One region of the Asaia sp. Ae19-3 genome, then DNA from elsewhere that is predicted to be linked to it. Evidence: riboswitches for the same ligand, from Rfam matches in the RefSeq annotation. Region 1 holds a riboswitch; each other region holds the start of a gene.

What was found. A riboswitch is a leader RNA that binds a small molecule or an ion and turns the genes downstream of it on or off. The one in region 1 is predicted to bind cobalamin.
Region 2: another riboswitch for cobalamin. It lies ahead of AAID99_RS08915 (DUF1636 family protein); the one in region 1 lies ahead of AAID99_RS03525 (TonB-dependent receptor).
Region 3: another riboswitch for cobalamin. It lies ahead of AAID99_RS14035 (HoxN/HupN/NixA family nickel/cobalt transporter); the one in region 1 lies ahead of AAID99_RS03525 (TonB-dependent receptor).

What each region holds. Positions count from the first base shown of each region.
Region 1 covers NZ_JBCHWF010000001.1:808,814-815,631, forward strand. The annotation lists gene AAID99_RS03515 (cation:proton antiporter) at 1-839, opposite strand, end outside; gene AAID99_RS03520 (M48 family metallopeptidase) at 1,053-1,883, shown strand; gene AAID99_RS03525 (TonB-dependent receptor) at 1,978-4,188, opposite strand; cobalamin riboswitch at 4,278-4,479, opposite strand; gene AAID99_RS03530 (phosphocholine-specific phospholipase C) at 4,565-6,583, opposite strand; gene AAID99_RS03535 (TonB-dependent receptor) at 6,601-6,818, opposite strand, start outside.
Region 2 covers NZ_JBCHWF010000001.1:2,048,246-2,055,063, reverse strand. The annotation lists gene AAID99_RS08940 (Hint domain-containing protein) at 1-682, shown strand, start outside; gene AAID99_RS08935 (hypothetical protein) at 736-870, opposite strand; gene AAID99_RS08930 (DUF3313 family protein) at 867-1,613, opposite strand; gene AAID99_RS08925 (ATP-binding protein) at 1,740-3,119, opposite strand; gene AAID99_RS08920 (response regulator) at 3,116-3,835, opposite strand; cobalamin riboswitch at 3,954-4,159, shown strand; gene AAID99_RS08915 (DUF1636 family protein) at 4,295-4,675, shown strand; gene cobW (cobalamin biosynthesis protein CobW) at 4,672-5,694, shown strand; gene cobN (cobaltochelatase subunit CobN) at 5,698-6,818, shown strand, end outside.
Region 3 covers NZ_JBCHWF010000001.1:3,173,953-3,180,770, reverse strand. The annotation lists gene AAID99_RS14040 (TonB-dependent receptor) at 1-1,657, shown strand, start outside; gene AAID99_RS14035 (HoxN/HupN/NixA family nickel/cobalt transporter) at 1,703-2,743, opposite strand; cobalamin riboswitch at 2,840-3,051, opposite strand; gene AAID99_RS14030 (NAD-dependent succinate-semialdehyde dehydrogenase) at 3,251-4,621, shown strand; gene AAID99_RS14025 (SDR family oxidoreductase) at 4,754-5,617, shown strand; gene AAID99_RS14020 (S46 family peptidase) at 5,741-6,818, opposite strand, start outside.

The DNA.
Region 1 (6,818 bases):
TCGAAGGGCAGGCGTCGTACCCATGATGGCGGCATGAAGGCCCCGGCGAAATAGGCGCCGATCAGCTCGTGCAGCCCCAGGGTCATGCTCGCCCAGGATCCTAGGCTGAGATAAAGCGGGACCACAGCCCAGATGAGTATCCGCGGAGGATTGCGGAAATGGCGTGACGCCAGTGAACCGCAAGTTGCCAAGGCGATGAGCATAAGCGCCGCACCTCCTTCGCGCAGGCCCCAGCTATGCATGGCGGTTTGACGCTCTGCAGAGAACTGCAACAGGGCAAGGCCGATCCAGAGCGTGGCGTCATCGATGACCGCGAGTTTGAGCGCCAGTTGTCCGATCGGCTTGTCGGCGATCGGCAACTCCCTGACGATGCCGATGAGCACGGGCAGGGCGCTCACGGCAATGCACAAACCGATGGAGGCGGCAGCGATGCCGGGCGTGACAGCGGGCGCGTGCCAGCCGGGGAGGGGCAGGAAGAAATAATAAACGAGGATGGTGCCTATCAGAAAAGGCCCACCCAGTGCCATGGCAGCACCGCCCAAGAGGCGCGCAAGGCCGGGTTTCGGGAGGGCGTTTTCTGCGCTCTGACCCTCGGGGTGCTGCCACATCTCCATCCCCGCAGTGAAGGCGAGCACGAGTACGGCGATCCAGCCGATGGTATCACCATAGAAAGAAGGGATGCCGATGCTTTTGAGCGGTAGATGCCAGACGGCGGCCATAATGCCAATCAGGATCGGAATAACAGCAATGGGTATGACGCGGCCAAGCAGGCGCCAAAGCACCCAGGGAACACAGACAAAAATACCGATATCTGCCAGGACCGCAGTCAGATCGTTCATACCCATCCCTTCGATTTTTCACGCAAAGATAGCTTGGATGGGAGAGAAAGCGCAAACCTGACGTCAAAAGCCATGAAATTGCTGAAGACAGTAGCTGGTTTTTACACGCTTACGGATGCGGTGGAAATATTTCATCAAGATTCTCCGTCTATTTATTTTTTGTTTGAGGTGTAGACTTGTTTACTTGTATTGTTCGCTCGTGAAGGACCAATCATGCCCCCGCATGTCTCAATCTACCAGCATCCCCAGGAAAAGGGATATGGTGCGGCTCTGACCGTTATCGGTAGCGCGCTTTGGCTGCTGATTATTCTGAGTGTCTTCCTACAGAAAAATCCGGTTGCTGCGCTGATTGCCTTGGTCATCTATGGCCTGCTGCTCTGGGTCATGATGAAGTTCATGGCAGCCTTGTTCCGTGCATGGATGGTCGGCAGCATGGTGGTGCTCTCAGAGAAGCAATTCCCGGAACTGCATGCAATCTTTGTCGATGTCAGTCGGAAGCTCGGCCTTGAGACGGCGCCTGAAGCCTTTATCTATAATTCTCACGGCGTGATGAACGCGCTCGCCCTTCGGCTGTCGCGTGGGCGTTATGTGCTATTGACTTCAGCGCTTGTCGAAGCTGAGGACAATGCGCAGCTTCGTTTCGTCATCGGGCACGAGATTGCTCATCACGTGCTGGGTCATCTCAATTCGGCGAAGCATTTCATCCGTTATCCGGCTTTCTTCGTGCCTTTTCTCTATCCGGCCTATTCGCGCGCCCGCGAATATAGCTGCGATGCGGTAAGTGCGTTTCTTCTGGAGGACAAGCACCAGGCCCTGACCGCATTACAGATGTTGGCCTGTGGTGCCAAGCGTCTGAACTACGAGATGAGTCCGTCAGCCTTTGTAGATCAGGAAAAACTTATGCCTGCCTTCGCTGGGTTTTGCCGCGAGATCTTTCTGAGTCACCCGCGCATGACCCGTCTTGTCGCGCGTCTGATGTCCCTCTTCCCGAACGTGACGATGAAGCCGGATACAACGCCTGTCAGCGTTCAAGATGTAGCTTGACCAGCGTTTGGGTCTTGTCCGGCTTCGTGATGACCTCAACTATTCTCCGGTCATGTGACCGGAGAACGGGAAGCGTCAGACGACCATGGGGGTGTCAGAACCCTGCCTGCATGCTGATCGAGAAGGAACGGGGGGCGCCGATCAGAACCTCGGACGGATAGCTCGTATCGGCCCATTGTACGAAATGCTTGTTGGCAAGATTGTCGATGCGACCGTACAGGGTAAAGCCCCTGCGGATATGCCAGCCCGCAAAAACGTTCACGAGAGCATAATCCTTGAGCGAAAGCGTATTGGCAAAATCGCCCTTGCGCGCAGAGACATAGCGCATGCCTGCGCCGAGATCGACAGGCAGGTCCAGCGCCGAAGACCATACAGCCCAGAGATTGGCGGTTACCGCAGGTACGTTGGGCACCTGATTGCCTGAGGCGTCTGTCGCGGCATCGGGATAGAATGTGCCGTAATGCGCATCTGTATAGGCAACATTGCCTGACAGGCTCCAATGGCGGTCGAGACGCCAATCGGCCTGACCCTCTACCCCACGCGAATGTTGGCTTCCGGCGGTCGAGACAGAATCCTGACCTGTCTGAACCAGAACCCGAGTGCGTCGGATATCGAAGAGGGAGAGTGTGGTAACAAGCCGGCCCGAAAGCGTACTTGCCTTCACGCCGATTTCCCCCTGACGCGAATGGCTCAGACGGCTGAATTGCCCTTTGTTGGCAAGGAACAGGTTTGAGCCTGGCGGATCTTCTGCAGTCGTATACACACCATAGAGGCTGACATTGGGCAGAATGTCGTAAACCGGGCCGATACGGAAATTGGCAGGGTTGTAATGGCCCTTGAAGCTCGTTGCCGCGTTGAATTGCCCATTCTGATTGTAGTTCTTGCGGTCGAGCGAGAGCCAGTCATAGCGAAATCCGCCGACCAGACGCAGAGTACGGGTCAGTGAAAGCGTGTCTTCCAGAAAGAGCCCGGCATCGATCAGGGTGGTTGGCGATTTGCGGTAAGGATACTCCCCGGCGAAATTGCCCAATGCGCCGCCTTCCGGGTCAGTCAGCGAGACACTGTCGGCATAGCTGGCGTCGGGAAAACCACGATTGCGGATGAAGCGCAGATAATAGGCGTCTCCTCCAATCACCAGACGGTTCTTCAACCCGAAAAACGTGGAGTCAAAGCGGGCGTCAATCGTATCACCGACCTGATGCTGGTTCTGATAGACATAGAACCGGTCACGCCCGATCCGCCCCGGCTCGATTGGGGCATTACTGGCATCGACTGCGCCTTCGCTACCGATATAGCTGTAGGTCTCGGCATTGTCCCACCGCCGTTTGGCATAGGAGAAATAGGCCTTGTCATGCAGAGTGAGCCGGTCGTTCACGATCCAGTTCAGATGCAGGGTCGGCGTAGCATTGACCGAACTCGCTCGTGGGTTGGCAACATTGTAATTGCGCCAGAGCGAGGCCTTGCTGACAACCAGCCCGCTCGATGAATGCAGAAGACCCCTGGCTTGATCCTGAACGGCAGAGCCCGGCACCAGAGGGGCGCCGTAATAGGTGGAAAGCTCATCTGTCAGGTAATCCATCCCCAGTCGGGCCGAGAAATTCTGTGACGGATGCCAGAGCAGGGTCGTCGTCCAGTCATTGCTGTGCGGATCAGCGCCCTTGACGAAGCCATCTGACGAGGTGCGGCTGAAATCACTGCGTATGGCCAGCGTCGGTGACAGCGGGATCGACCCGCCAATGCCTGCGTTCCAGGTGTTGAAGCTGCCATAGGAAACCAGCGTGTCCAGATGCGCATGATCCGGGTCGGGGCTGCGTGTGCGCATATCAACCGTGCCACCCACAGCGCCTTGTCCATAAAGAACGGAAGACGGCCCTTTGAGAACCTCAACTGCCTCTAGATTGAAGGCGTTCAGCGGCCGGTTCACCATGGTGGTGGGGCCGAAATAGAACCCGTCGCGCAGGATCAGGATCTGATTACCGCTGAACCCGCGCATCATGAGCTGCGCCGGGTTGCCCGGTGACCCGCCAGAAGTGACGCCCGGTGCAAAATCGGCAGCCTGTTCGGCCTGGGCATAACCGCGCTGCGAGATGATTTTCTGGTCAATCACCGCAATCGAGGCCGGGTTATGCTGCAGGCTCAGGCCGAGCCTGCCACCGATGGCAGGCCGGGCATTGAGCCCGGTGCTTTGCCCGTGGGCGGTAATGTATTCATCATTCGCTCCCTGATCCTGCGCGACGGCCTGAGGGAGGGAGAGCAGGGGAAGCCCTGAGAGAAGAAGCGATCTGAAGGGGCGCAAAGGGCGCATGGTGGCGGATCTATCCGGTCTGTTCACGTCACTACGATGGGCAGATTTGCACCCGCCACTTCCGGGACACCCCGCCCATCAGTTCTCGTCCGTGACCATGGATGATGGCAGGTCTCCTGACTTGTGCGTCACCGAGCAACAACGTGCCTTCCCGGGGGGATAAACCCAGTGGCCGGGCCGCAAGGGCCCTTGTCAGTGCTCTCTTCACCTACAGTTGCGGGGGCAGTCATGGCATCGCACCATGTTCCCTTTTCATCCCGGCGAGCGGGAACCATCGCGCGCGACCCTACTGCCCGCGCACGCCCTGTCAATCAGGAGCGTAGCTGACGCAGGTCTCTTGTAACGCTCGCGTAACCCAAATGACACGCGCCTCTTCTCAGCTCGGGTTTGTCGGGCTTTTGGCCATATGGGGATCAGAATGGGACGGTGATTCGTTTTCGACATGTCCGGCCAGTGCGAGCAGAACCGTGCCCGCCTGGTCTCTCAATTCCAGGTGATACCAGTTCTGGCTGGGGCCCAGATCGACAATCTCGACGCGTTGCGTATCGGACTTGAAAGGACGCGCTTCACTCCTGCCGTTATAGAGATTACTCAGGACCGCCTCTTTGCTGGCTGGGTTTGATACCGTGAAGACGAGGCGCAAGCTGTTCTCTCCTTCCTCCTGTAGCAGGGCCACGCCGCTTGCGGGACGATGGAGGCGGTAAAAACCGTTTGGTCCGTAGATCTCGACCACCCCCTCAGGCGCGCAGGCGAACAGGCTGATCGTGCCTGCGGGTACGGTCAGATGCTGGCTAGCCATGCCCGTCTGGCGAATGCGGAAGACGACACCTTGTCTGCCGGTATTACTGAAAGTGAGTTTTGTCGGATCATCGGCATGGGTGGTGACGGCAAAGCGATAGGGCAGGGCGCGGCTCGGCCTCTGCCCCGTTTCCTGCACGGGCAGCCTTCCGTGTGACGGCACGAGCGGCGGCGGATGCGCGCAGGATAGACGCGTCTGTGGCAGATAGTCGTCGGTATTGGGAAGCTCTGCCGACCATTCAGCGTCGGGTTTCGAAAAATCGAAGACGGAGGTCAGATCGCCACAGACAGCACGCCGCCAGGGGGTGATGGTGGGACATGCGACGCCAAAACGCTTTTCGAGAAATTGCAGGATCGAGGTGTGGTCGAATACCTGCGAATTGACCCATCCCCCCTTTGTCCAGGGAGAGATGATCAGCGCAGGCACGCGCGGCCCGAGACCCACAGGCTCGCCATGATAGCTCTCACCTGCGGATGAAACAGTCGTGCTGCCTTGCCCCGCAAGCGCAGGGACAGGCGGTGGCACATGGTCGAAAAAGCCGTCATTCTCATCGTAATTCAGAATGAAGACTGTTTTGGCCCAGGTCTCGGGGTGACGGACGAAGATGTCGATGAGTTTCGAGATCAGATGCTCGCCAAAGCCGGGGGGGGCTTCGGGATGTTCCGACAGGGCAGCTGGCGGAACGATCCACGAGACCTGTGGCAGGGTGCCGCCTGCAACATCATGCTCGAAAGCATCCAGAAGGTAACGTCCTTCAAGCTCGTGCATGTTCTCCTTGTTCGAGCCGGGAGCGATGGCGCGGGCGTTCAGATAGCGCCAGTCCTTGCGGTCGAGGTTGCGGAACTGGCGGAACGAGGCGAGGGGGTTGTCGCCGAAATTGTCGTATTCCTGGTAGAATTTCCAGGTGACACCGCCCTCTTGCAGTCGTTCAGGGTAGGTCGTCCAGTCGAAAGGCGTGAATTTCGGGTTGTCATGGGCCATGTCAGCAGACCAGTTGCCGTCATCGACATTCTCGACTGCCTGCTTGCCCGCTGAACCGACGGCGAGCCCGTTCGTGCCGGTGAAGAAATAGAGACGATTTGGATTGGTCGGCCCGAAGATCGAGGCGTGATAGGCGTCGCAGATCGTGAAGGCATCGGCCAAAGCATAGTAATAGGGAATTTCCTTGCGGGTGAAATATCCCATGGTCATGGGTGTCTTGTGCGGTACCCAGCTATCCCACTCACTCCATGCTGCCTGCGTGCCTTTCCAGCTATGGTCGAGGCTTTTCAGGCAGGCGGCAGAGGTATGCACAGTGTCGAACAGGAAGGGCCAGATAGCCCGGCCCTTCTCGTCTTTCTGGGCAAAGACCGAACTGCCATCAGCCTGGCGTTCTGCCCGTGGGTCACCAAAGCCGCGTACACCGCGCAGCGTGCCGAAATAATGGTCGAAAGCCCGGTTTTCCTGCATCAGGATAACAACGTGCTTGACGTCCTTGATCGTGCCGGTTTCCCGGTTGGCTGGAATGGCCAGAGCCTGTTTCAGGTTTTCAGGCAGCATGGCCCCAGCGAGGGCGGCAGCACCGAGATTGAGAAAATGCCGTCGGCTGGGTTTCATGCTGGCTGATCCGTCTCTCAGTTGAAATGCTTGCGGATGGTAAAGAATACCATGCGCGGGGCCGCAGCCTGAAGGGTCTGGAACGTGCCCGAAGGGTCGGAATTGATGAATCCGTTGCTGCCCACCGTCGCGACATAGCGCTTGTCGAACAGGTTCGAGACGTTGATCTGGGTATCAAGCCCGCGCAGCCAGAAATTATGGCTCTTGAAGCGGTAGCCGAGATTCAGGTTGAACA
Region 2 (6,818 bases), 1.2 Mb from region 1:
CGAGCATCATGCTGTCATCTGGGCCGACGGTGCCCTGACGGAGAGCTATCTCGATACCGGCAATGCCCGGACCTTCGCCCAGCCGGGTGCTGTCAAACGTCTCCCGGGCCAGGCAAAGACATGGGAGCAGGACGCCGCCGCTCCGCTGCTTGTTGCGCGTGATGCGGTTGAGCCCCTGTTCAACGACCTGCTTGCACGTGCCATCCATCTCGGGACGGAAAGCCGCCTGACCACACCGGAAATGACGATGGATGCCGATCTCCATCTCATGACCGAGAAAGGCAAGATCATCCGCAAGCTGCGCGAGAACAAGGACCAAGTGACGTTCATGATCCCGCCCGGTACGCAAAGCGTGCGGCTGTGCTCGCGGGCAAGCCGCCCCTGTGACGCGATTGGTCCCTATGTGGATGATCGTCGTCTGCTGGGCGTTCTGGTCGGCAGCATCACGCTGTTCGATGCCACGGAGACGGTGGAACTGACTCGACATCTCTCCGGCGAGGCGCTGGATGGCTGGCTCGGAAGCGACGCCTGCCCCTGCCGCTGGACCAACGGCAATGCCTTGCTCGAGCTCGATCTTGGGGCAAGAGACACGGTCTCCATGCTCGCGATCCAGATTGTGGAGGGCGGCCCCTATCTGGTCGACGCAGATGCCCGGGATCAGGAAATGAGCCTGAGCGCCTGATCGGGAAACGGGGTCTCTTTCCTTGCGAAGAGAGACCCCGGATTATTATGCATTCATTCACCGCCCTCAGGCGGGCGAGGGGTGAAAACCAGCGCAAGGCAGGTTTCGATGGCCATCAGCGCATGGCGATCGACAAACAGGCCGAGCAGGGGCCAGTGGCGGCGCAAAGTGAGGCGAAAAGGGCTCATGAGGGGCTTTTTCCTCCGACATAGGCAGGAGAGGCAGAGGCCAGACCCGTCTTGAGCACCTCTTCTTTCATCAGCAAGGCCGCCAGATGAAAAGCGCGTCGTGCATGGGCATAGGGCAGCCACTGGCCGACCATGTTCCACGGCATCCCGTTATTATAGGTCGCGATGGCCAGAACCGGCGCACCGGTTGCGGCATCGGTGGCGATCAGTTCCTCGCTTGCTCCGCCGGGGGCTGGCGGTGGAATGGGTGGCAGGCCGCCACCCGCTGCACCGGCAGCAAATCCGGCCACGATCGGCAGGGCATTATAGTACCATTTGCTGCGGCGCAGATTGGTGATGGCCGCGCTGATCCTCAGAGTGCCATGGGGCATCATGGCCACTGGACCTGCAGGCAGGATCTGGAAATCTTCGCCCAAAGTCTTGCGTAGTTCGGCTTCGAAGGCTCCGGTCATACGAGCCTGTATGTCGGGCTTGAGCACCGGAGCATTGCGCACGGGGTGCCACAGAACCGGATCAATCACCGCATAACGATAGCCCCCCGGATGCAGGCCGGGCGCAATATAGACAAGATCGTCCGTATGGCCCTTGGGGTGAGTCATCTGCCCGTAGGTTTCCGGTGCGATAAAACCGGTCCGGGTTGTTTTCTGCCCGGCACAGCCCGCCAGAAGCAGGACGCCGGTGCAGGAGAAGAGCAGGGACACAAGGCGTTGCGCCGGAAGGCGGCAAGAAAGCTGAGGGGGCATGGCGGGCTTTACCTGTGAGAGGGAAAACGAAGCCCCGCATGAAGGCTGCGTCTGATCAGTCTCTGATGCCCGCGTGATTTTTCAGGGTGATGTCCCGACTATATGAAAGCTGAAACAAAGGGCGAATTAACGGGGCCCCGGCAGGGAAACGCAGACATCGAGCCCGCCTTGCTCCCGATTATTCATGGCAATATCGCCCCCCAGCGCGCGTATGATCGTGCGGGCAGAGGTTAGACCGAGCCCAACGCCCCCCGTCTGGCGATTGCGCGATTTATCGAGGCGGAAATAGGGTTCGAAGACAGTCTGCAGAGCCGCTTCCGGCAAGCCCGGCCCATTATCCCTCACGATGATGGTCGCGCTGCCATCCGGCGCCGGTGAAAGCACGATCTGCGGCGCGGTGGCATATTTGATGGCATTTTCGACAAGATTGGAAAACACACGACGCAGCGCATAAGGAGGCCCGTTATATCCCGTTCTGTCTGGTCCGACGAAGCGCACGTCATGACCCTGATCGGTATAGTCATAGGCGATTGTCTGAAGCAGGTTCGACAGATCGAACATCGTGTTTTCCTCGCGTGAAGCATCGTCACGAAAGAAGGACAACGCGCCGTCGATCATGGCCTGCATTTCATCGACATCGCGAAACAGCAGCTTCTGCTGGTCCGTATCGTCGATGAATTCACCGCGCAGCCGGATACGGGTGAGCGGGGTTCGCAGATCATGGGAAATGGCTGCGAGCATGGTGGTGCGGTCGGTAACGAATTTGCGTATCTGCGCCTGCATTGCGTTGATCGTTTCCACCACCAGCCGGATCTCACGTGGGCCTTCTTCACTGAGCGGCATCAGGCGGGGCTGTGCACCCAGATTACGCACGCCATAGGCCAGATGTTCGATCGGGCGTGAGAGTTGGCGCGAGGCGATGGCGGAAACAGCGATGATCCACAGCGACAGCAGCACGGCTTCGAGACAGAGACGTTCAAAGGCATAGAGACCCCAGAAACGCTGCAGCGCGACACATAGGATCCAGCTTCCGTCGTCGCATTGCAGCGCCGCAAAATAGGAATCGTGAAAAACCGAGGGGTCATAAGGCAGGCCGGGCAGTTGCGAGACCGGATTGTCTACCTGAAAGACGGCAAGCCTCTCGGGCCGATGCGCCAGATAGGGTTTGAGGAACTCCCAGCCCTGTTCGATCTCGGCGGGGCGGTACTGTCCATGCAGCAAAGCCGTGGCAATGGCCGAGCCGGAGGGATACCAGCCAAAACGAAGCTGGTCGGTCGCCGCAGCTTGTGTCAGGGCCTGTCGTGACGCGGCAGGGGCAGCCTGGGTCATGCGGATGACGGTGGCTACCTGGGCGGGGAGTCCGGTCTCCTGAATATCCGGTTTGGTCCAGCGGCCGCCAAACAGGAAGAAGAGTTCAAGCAACAGCAGGGTGACCCCGGCAGCTAGCGCCACGGTCACGATCAGACGACGCGTGATCGTGTCGTCCAGAAACAGGTTTCGGCTCATGCGCGTCTGACCGTCGTGGCAAACATGTAGCCGCCATTGCGCACGGTGCGAATGAGGCTGGGATTTTTCGGATCGGTCTCGAGCTTGTGGCGCAACCGGCTGACCTGAACATCGATACTGCGGTCAAAGGCGGCATGATCGGGGCCGCGTGCCATGTCCATCAACTGGTCGCGTGTCAGCACACGCTGGGGATGCTCGGCAAAGGAAAGCAACAGGTCGAACTCGCCGCCTGACAGCATGACGAGTGCGTTTTCACTCGACCGCAACTCACGGCGGGCCACGTCAAGCTGCCAGCCCCCGAAGCACAGGACCGGTCGCGTCGATGGCGAACTGGGAGCAACCGGGTCGACGGTGCGCCGCAGCACGGCCTTGACGCGGGCCAGCAGCTCGCGCTGGTCGAAAGGCTTGGTCAGATAGTCATCAGCGCCGATTTCGAGCCCCACCACGCGATCGGTATGGTCAGCCATTGCCGAAAGCATGATGACCGGCAGGCGCGATGTTGTTCGCAGGCGCTGGCAGAGGCTGAACCCGTCTTCATTGCGCAGCATGATATCGAGAATCACGAGATCGACCGGCTGGGCCTCAAGCAGGGCGAACATGGCCTCACCATCTTCCGCCGTCGAGACGCGGTACTGGTGCTTACGCAGAAAGCTGGTCAACAGCGTCAGGATATCCTGATCGTCATCGACAACGAGAAGATGCGGCATGGGGGTCATCCCTCGTTCGTATCATGGAGCCAGACCGCCATGATGTCGGGGGCAGACATGATGTTTCAAGATGGAAATAATGCATCGACCGGCAGGGCCTCGCGCTTTGCATGGCGTGTTCGAAACCTGCTAGGACAGGCGTGACGGTGCCTCGCAAGGGGTGAAAAGGGAAGCGGGTCCGGGCAGAGATGCCCCAGTCCCGCGCTGCCCCCGCAACTGTAGGTGATGTCAAACCCCTGCCACGATCCCACTGGAACTCTTCCGGGAAGGGGGCAGGAATTTCGGGAGACCGGCATCACAAGCCAGGAGACCTGCCGTCAGTTCGCTGATTTCATGGACCGGCGGGGTGCCCGGATCGTGACGGATTGCATTTTGTCGAATGCGACAGGTCGGTGCATGCGCCGGCAATCATCACTGCGCCTTGTTTTCGGCCCCTGTTGCGGGGATGAGCAAAAAGCCCGGATTGTCATGAACGCGCAGCCCAAACCCGTTTTTCATGTCTGCCAGACCTGCGCCTCAGGCGGGCAGGCCCTGCATGATGCCCTGATCGAACTGGCAGATCCTGATCTGGTCGCAGTCGAGAGCGTGCGCTGTCTCGCTGCCTGCCGGCAGGGCTGCACCGCGACTCTCTCCATGCCGGGAAAATGGTCATGGCTGCTTGGTCAGCTGAGTCCTGAACTGGCGCCAGACCTGCTTGTCTATGCGCAGGCCTATGGTCGCTCGGCATCAGGCACGGTCATGCCATCCAGACGGCCTGACTCGCTGCGCGATATCATTCTGGGGCGTTTTCCTGCCCAGAATCCTGCTGCTCCTGCCCCACAACATGCCGTTCCGGAAAGCGTCTCATGAGCAAGATTCCTGTCACCATCATCACCGGCTTTCTTGGCGCCGGAAAGACCACGCTGCTGCGCCATCTGATCGCGCAGTCCAATGGTCGTCGCATCGCCATCGTCGTCAACGAATTCGGCTCGCTGGGCATTGATGGCGAGACGCTGCGTGGATGCAGCATTCCGAACTGCCCGGAAGAAGATATCGTCGAACTCACCAATGGCTGCCTTTGCTGTACCGTGGCGGATGATTTCATCCCGACCATGGAGGCGCTGCTCGATCGGCCGCAGCCGCCAGAGCATATCGTGATCGAGACATCGGGCCTTGCCTTGCCCAAGCCTTTGCTCAAGGCGTTCGGCTGGCCGAGCGTGCGCACGCGCATGACGGTTGATGGTGTGATTACCGTTGTCGATGGTCCGGCGGTGGCCGCAGGACGTTTTGCCGATGACCCTGAGGCCGTAGCGAAGCAGCGTGAAGAAGACGAGTCACTCGATCACGACAATCCGCTTGAGGAGGTCTATGAGGATCAGCTCGATTCCGCCGATCTGGTCGTGCTGAACAAGACCGATCTTCTCGATGAGGCGGCGCTTGCCAGCGTGGAGGCGGCTCTCGCTGGTCGCAAGCGCCGCGTGCGCGTTATCCGCGCCCGTGAAGGTCAGGTTGATCCCGCCGTGCTGCTCGGCCTTTCTGCTGCTGCCGAAGATGATCTGGCTGCTCGCCCGTCCCATCATGATGGCGCTGACGAACACGAGCATGACGATTTCACGAGCTTTGTTCTGCCCATCAGGGAGCAGGAAACTGTGGAGCGTTTCATCGCCCGCCTCGAGCATGTGGCGCTGACGCATGATGTGCTGCGGATGAAGGGCTATGCGCCCATCGCCGGGAAATCGCTGCGGCTGGGTGTGCAGGCAGTCGGTAGTCGCATCCGCCATGCCTTCGAACCATGGGGCAATGCCGCGCAGGGCGAGGGCAGGCTGGTCGTGATCGGGTTGCATGGGCTCGATCCAATTGCCGTGCAAAACAGCTTCGACGCTGGCTGAGCCATGCATCTTCTCTTTCGGGAAACGCATGATCTGGACGGGCAGGCCATGGCCGAGGATCTCGGTCATGAGCCCGCCGATCTCGTTCTGCTGTCTTTTTCCGAAAGCGATCTGCTCGGGCTGAGTGCCGTGCATGGCACGCAGGACCCCAGCCTGCGCGTGGCCACATTGTCTCGCCTGCGCCACCCGATGTCGGTCGATCTCTATCTCGAGCAGACCATTGCCCGGGCGCGTTGCGTGGTGGTGCGTCTTCTGGGGGGCACCGAATACTGGCGCTATGGTGTGGATGAACTGCGCGCCCTTTGTCGTGCACGGTCCATTCCTCTGGCATTCATAACGGGAGAGGCCACGCCCAACCCCGCGCTGAAAGCCCTGTCGAACGTCGATATTGCGCAATGGGAGCGTCTCGACGGACTGTTTCGTGAGGGGGGCGCCCGCAATCTGCGATGCGCCCTGACCCTTATGGCCAGCCTTGCCGGGCTGGCGCCGGATGATGGCGCTATTGCCGAGGCCCTGCCGCCCGCCGGTGTCTATCGTCGGCTTGGCACAGAGCGGACAAGCCGAGTTCTGCTGGTATTCTATCGCGCTCACCTGCTCGCGGCCGATCTCGACGGGGTCGATGCCCTTGCCGAGGCGCTATATGAATCCGGTCTTGGCGTTGACCTGATCTATGTGGCCTCGCTCCGTGCGCCGAGCGTCCTGCCTTTTGTTGATCGCTGGATGATGGAAGAGCCGCCGGAGATCATTCTCAATGCGACCTTTTTCGCTGCGCGTGGCGATGACGGCACCCCATCCGTGCTTGAGGCGGCGCAGGTGCCGGTGGTGCAGATCCTGCAGCCGAGCACGACCCTGGTCGCCTGGCAGAAATCGGGTCGTGGCCTGTCGCAATCGGATCTGGCGATGCAATGTGTGTTGCCTGAACTCGATGGCCGACTGACCGGCACTCCGATTTCGTTTCGCGACGAGGCAGCGCCCGGCCTGCCTGCAAGACGCGTTGCCCATGCACCGGGCATTGCGCTCATGGTGCAGCAGGTGCAGGGCTGGCTTCGTCTGGCGCGTCAAAGCCCGGCGGAAAGGCGTCTCGCGCTCGTTCTGTCCGATTATCCCGGTGCAGAAGGCCAGGC
Region 3 (6,818 bases), 2.4 Mb from region 1:
TCAGGGTGGTTTGCACGGTGATTTCAGGGCTTTGAACCGCGACTTCAAATGGAAGACCAACGGCGAATATACACGCTACACCAATGTGACCACCCAACCCTCTTTGGTCATCCCAAATCTGGTCAATGCCCTGAATGCCGTGCGTGCTGCCGATGGAACGATCGAATGTGCACCCGGTTATGAAAACGCGCCCATTGCCACACGTAGCGCCGTTTGCGCGCCCCTGAACCCGTTCGGCTACAACCAGATGAGCCAGGCCGCACGCGATTACGTGACAGCGATCTCGCGTTCGTCAAACCGCAACACGCAGCGCGATCTGCAGGCTGAAATCAGTTCCACCGTTTTCCGACTTCCTGCTGGCGCTATACGCTGGGATCTTGGTTACGAGCATCGGCGCGAAGCTTATCATTTCAGCCCCGGCACCTATCTCAGCGGCTGGGAACAGGCAGATGGCACGGTGCTACAATATGGCAATGATGCCGTCATTCCGGCCACGGGCGGCGCCTATCATACCCATGAGGGCTTTGGCGAACTCGACGTGCCGCTCGTCTCGCCCGGCATGCATATGCCCGGCATCTATCATCTTTCGCTCACAGCCAATGGGCGCCTGACTTATAACAGTATCACCGGTGCCTACTGGACCTATATGGCGGGCGCATCCTGGTGGCCGATGCGCGATTTCGGACTGAGCGGCAACTACGCCGTTTCCGTTCGCAATCCGTCTGTCGGTGAACTCTATTCACCACGTTCGACCACCTATGAGAGCGGAACCGACCCCTGCTCGAGCGCCAGCATCACGTCTGGCCCCAATCCGGCCCTGCGCGCTGCCAATTGTGCAAAGGCGGGCCTGCCCCGGAATTTCACGTCAAACTTCGAATCCTACTCTTTACCGGGCTCAGCAGGAGGCAATGCGCATCTGCGCAATGAACATTCCAGAAGCTTTACAGGCAGTCTCGAATTTCGCCCTCATTTCATACGCGGTTTCGACATGAAGGCCTCGTTTGTCGATGTGAAAGTTGCTGACGCCATTACCTATCTGAGCGCCAGCAACCTGCTCGCTGCCTGCTATGATTCCGCCGATTATGAGAGCAACCCGTTCTGCTCGACCTTCAGGCGTAATTCCTCCGGACAGATCACCTCGTTCCAGTCCGGCTATTATAATATCGCCAGCTATGAAACGCAGGCGCTTCAGACGACGCTTGATTATATCCTGCCTCTCAGACGCCTCGGCCTGTCCGACAATTTCGGCACGGTCGATCTGCAGGGCAATTACGTTCATTACCTCAAAAGCCAGCAGCGTTACCTCTCCACCACCTATCTGCTGGCGGGAAGCACGGCGTCGCCCAAGGATAATTTCACACTCAACACCACCTGGCAGCGCGGCGCGCTCACGGCGCAATGGCAGACGATGTGGTACGGGCCGAGCCTTTTCATGCTTCAGGTGCCCTCCACACGTTATGAGGCCAATAAGCGCCCGGCCTTTGCCCAGTTCAATCTCTCGCTCGGCTACGAAATCACGAAAAACCTTTCAACGAATTTCGTGATCAACAATATCACCGATGCCCTGCCGAAAGATTCCGGCATCTACAACCTCACCCGTTACTATGAAGCCCTGATAGGGCGCAGCTTCCAGATGCGTATCGGCGCCAGTTTCTGACGCCGCCGCAAGGCAAACTCATGTGTCGATGGGGCGGTTCGGACTTTATCCCCGGCGACGCCTGTCGACGCGATAAAAGATCAGCGAGGCCATCCAGGCCAGCACGAAGAGGCCGATCACGATAAAGCCGATCTGGTTGAAACTGTCACTCACCAGTGAAACGAGCTGCCAGAAACGCCCTTCGAAGCCGATCTTGTCTCCCAGCAGTTTCAGCGTTTCGATGCTGCCGATCCCGACAGCCACAATGACCGAGATCAGGGTGATGATGATATTGTAGCGCAGCTTGCGCAGTGGATCGACAAACGCCCAGCGATAGGCCCCGAGCATCAGCACGCCATCAGCCGTATCGATCAGGGCCATGCCAGCTGCAAAAAGCGCCGGGAAGATCATGATGGTCGCAACCGAAACGCCATGACTGGCCTGAGAGGCAGACAGGCCGAGCAGGGACACCTCTGTCGCCGTATCGAAGCCCAGACCGAACAAGAAGCCAAGCAGCACCATATGCCAGCTTCTGGAGACGAGCCTGAAAAGCGGCGTCAGCAGACGGGCCAGCAGCCCCCCCTTGGCCAGCAACGCATCGATGTCGATTTCCTCAACCGCACCGCCAGACTTCACATGACGCCAGGCACGCCAGGCGCCACGCAGCACGATGAAATTCGTTATCGCCAGCGCAAACAGAAAGCCGGCTGAAATCAGCGTGCCGGTCACGCTGCCGATATCACGCCAGGCGCCAAAACGGTCCTGCATCGCCTGAGACAGCAATGCCGTTCCCAACGCCGCCAGCACAACGATAAGAGAATGACCGATGGCAAACCAGAACCCTGTCAGAAGCGGCTGACGCCCCATCTGGATGAACTTACGCGTTACGTTATCGATTGACGCGATATGATCGGCATCGACTGCATGACGCAGGCCAAAACCATAAGCCAGCAAGGCATTGCCAAGCAGAAGAGGCCTGTCACGCAGCAGGAGGAAGCTCCAGATCCACAAGCCCAGATTGACCAGTATCAGACACAGGCCAAGGATCGAGATACGCAGACGCAGGCTTTTCTCAGGCGGGTTTATCCCCCCGCTCACCATCGTCATGAGCGCGTCATCCCTGTCCGGTGGCGCAAGGGGCTTTCAAACGCGTGATTGAACAAAACCTGGTCTCCGGCTGCCGGATCGTCCCGTCCGGCTGCCATGGCAGCAAAGACGAAGGCAGGTCTCCTGGCTCGCGGGTCATCATATCCTGCGCCTTCCCGGAAGCACGCTCCCAGTGGCCCGAGCAGGAACTCACCGCTCACAGTTGCGGGGACAGCTGCCGCCGCAAGCCCGATCCTGAGCGGATCTGCCAGCCCGTTCGGCATTCCCTTTTCACTCGCTTGCGCGAGACCTTCGACAGAAACGGAAGTAACCACTCACAGCCCTGAAAGCCAAGCCAATTCCCCTGTCTGATTCCCTGTTTTCTGCGCTGCATCGCCATGCTCCTGCCCCCGCTGACACAGTCTTTCGCATAAAAAATCACGCAACCATCCCGCGGCTCGGCCTTTCTGAAACCATGCAGATCACCCGACCGTGAGGCCGGGGGTCCTCAAGAAAGGAGCCATCACGATGAGCCTTTATCGGACAATCAACCCGGCAACCGGCAAGACCGAGCGCGAATTCGAGCTTCACACCAAGGCCCAGGCCTTCGAGAAACTCGAGGCTGCCCACGAGTTTTATAACAGCGACTGGCGCCATCGCAGCTTTGACGAGCGCAAGGCCATTGTGCTGAAGGCTGCGGAAATCCTTGAGCAGAACAAGGAAAAATACGCACGCCTCATCGCCATCGAAATGGGCAAGGTATTGCCGGAATCCATCGCGGAAACTGAGCTTTCAGCAAAAATCCTGCGCTATTACGCCGAGAACGCAGAGAAATTCCTCGCTCCGCGCGAGATTGAAGTCGCCAAGGGACGTGCCACCGTGCTGAGCCAGTCTCTGGGTGTCATCTACTGCGTGGAACCCTGGAACTTCCCTTATTACCAGCTCGCCCGCGTCGCTGGCCCGAACCTGATGGCAGGCAATGTCGTGCTGGCCAAGCACGCGCCCGGCGTACCGCAATGTGCGCTCGCCTTCGAGGCCCTGTTCGTCGAAGCCGGGGCCCCGAAGGGAGCATGGACCAATCTCTTCATCGACAACGATGTATCTGAAGAGCTGATCGCCCGCCCCGAAGTCCGCGGTGTTGCCCTGACAGGGAGCGAGCGTGCGGGCAGCGCGGTCGCCGCCCAGGCAGGCAAGGCGCTCAAGAAGACCACGCTTGAGCTTGGCGGTTCCGACCCGTTCATCGTGCTCGAAGACGCCAATCTGGATGAGGTGATCCCCAACGCTGTTGCCGGTCGCATGTCCAATAACGGTCAGGTCTGCACAGCAGCCAAACGCATGATCGTGCATGAATCGCTTGCCGACGAGTTCGTCCGTCGTCTCTCCGATGCCATCGCCGAGTTCCGCTATGGCGACCCACTGGAACAGGGCGTGACCCATGGGCCGATGAGCAGCGAAAACGCCATGAAGCTGGCCCTGAGCCAGGTCGAAAAGGCCGTCTCTAACGGTGCGAAGCTGGTCGTGGGCGGCAAGCAGCTCGACCGCGAAGGCTTCTTCATGCAGGCAGCGCTGCTGACCGGCGTGACCAAGGATAACCCGATCTTCTACGAAGAGATCTTCGGTCCGGCCGCCATCGTCTACCCCGTGGCTGACGACGATGCCGCCATCGCACTGGCCAATGACTCGCCTTACGGTCTGGGTGGCTCGATCCATACCAGCGATGTCGAGCGTGGCCGCAAGCTTGCCGAACGCATCGAGACCGGCATGGTGTTCATCAACGAGCCGACAGGCACCGCTCCCGAGCTGCCCTTCGGTGGTGTCAAGAATTCCGGCTATGGCCGTGAGCTTTCTTCGAACGGGATCGAGGAATTCGTCAATCACAAACTGATCCGCTCAGCCTGATTGATGATCCGGATATCAGGGGTTTTCACCCCTGATATCCTTTGCCACGGAACTAAACCTCACGTTTTCGCGATGAACACAGGCAGGCCGCGGGCCGCGCTTTTTTCCTTCTCCCGCACGAAGGTGTTCATCATGACGACTTTCCCCAAGCCCCCTTTCGACACCCCTCTCCAGGACCGTATCCCCGGTCAGACCGAGGCCATGACCCCGCTGCCTGATCATGGTGAAAGCAGCTATCAGGGTTCCGGACGTCTGACGGGCAAGATTGCCCTCATCACGGGTGCCGATTCCGGTATCGGCCGCGCTGTCGCCATCGGCTTTGCCCGCGAAGGTGCCGATATCGCCCTCTCCTTCCTTGCCGAAGAAGAAAAGGACGCACAAGAGACGGCGCGCTGGATCGAGAAGGCAGGCCGCAAGGCGCTTCTGCATCCCGGCGACCTGAAATCACGCGCAATCTGCAAGACCGTCGTGGACGAGACTGTCGCTGCCTTCGGGCGCATCGATGTCCTCGTCAACAACGCTGCCTTTCAGGTCGAGCGTCTCGCGCTGGAAGATATTTCCGAAGACGAATGGGATGACACTTTCGCCACCAATATCGGTGCGACCTTCCGCCTCACACGGCATGCTGTCGCCCATATGAAAAGCGGGGCGTCGATCATTCATACGATCTCGGTCAATGCCGACAGCCCCAAGCCGCGCCTTCTGGCCTATTCAGCAACCAAGGCCGCCATCCAGAATTTCAGCGGTGGTCTCGCCCAGCTTCTCGGCGAGAAGGGCATCCGTTCGAACACCGTCGCCCCCGGGCCGATCTGGACCCCGCTCATTCCCGCCACGATGCATGGCGATCATGTGCATGAGTTCGGTGCCGACACACCGCTCGGCCGTCCTGGCCAGCCTGTCGAGCTGATTGCCCCCTATGTGATGCTCGCCAGCGATGAAGCAAGCTACATCTCGGGCGCCACCATCGCCGTGACGGGTGGTACGCCGGTTATCTGAGTGTATGGGGCCATGGCCCCATCACCCCGCCAAAGGGCTGTCGCCCTTTGGAAGCCCTCTACCAGGGATGAAAGGGGCCTGCCCCTTTCCGGGGTGCGGGGCAGCGCCCCGCAGAGACCACGTTCAGCGATGGCCGTTGATCAGCTCGCTGGCTAGTCCATCTTCATGATAGACAATCTTCAATGCCGTGATGATGGCGCTCGTATCCGTCGCGACCGCACGGTTATTGCTGATGTCGTAATAGAGATCGCCAGCAAGGCTGGGCAGATTACCGTCGAAAATCAGACCGACAGCCTTGCCCTCTCGGCTGATGACCGGCGAACCGGAATTGCCACCCACGATGTCATTGGTCGAGACGAAATCGAGATGCGTCGACGGATTGACTTCATCCTTGGCGTCGAGCCAGCGCCTGGGCAGGGCAAAAGGCTCGCTGCCGGTAGCATGATGGTACATCCCGGCAAAATCGGTGAAGGGCGCCACATCGACACCGTTCTTGCGCCAGCCCTTGACCGTTCCATAGGAAAGACGCGGCGAGAACGTGGCGTCAGGATAGAGCGTATCGAGACGCCCATCAGCCTTGGCCTGAGCGAAGCGGGCACGCGCAATATCGCCCTGGGCCTTGTGCAAGGGTGCAGTAACCTCATTGCGCATCTGCTCACGCAGCGCAGCATAGCTTGGGTAAAGCTTGCGGACGAAAACGACCAGCGGATCATTCGAGGCCTCGACAGCCTTCAGACCGCCCTTCCATAGCGCCAGTCGCGCCGCCGGATCGCCCATTTTCGTGCCCTTGATCAGACGGGCAGCGAGTTCATCGGGGGCATCGTTGCCAAGCGCCAGATGCACGAGCGCATCATCGGCACCGATGGTCTGACGCAGGCTTGTCAGACGCAGCGCGAAGAGAGCGGTTTCGAGTTCGGGGTAAAACGGCTCCTTTGCGCCAAGCGCCGTCTCGATCTCTCCAAGCTGCGCGTCATGAAACCCGGAATGACGCTTGGCATCGGGCTTGCTGCGCTCGTTCGCGCCCTCCACCAGAGCCATGACATTATTGAGTGCCCCACCAAAGACCATGCTCAGTGCGAGATTGCGCGTGAACAAATCTTTTTCGAGGGCAATGGCCTGATCGACCGCCTTGAAAGGCTCGCCATAAGCCGATTTTCTGGCCGGATCAGCGTCGATCCATGCCTGAAGGTCAGCGTCTTCT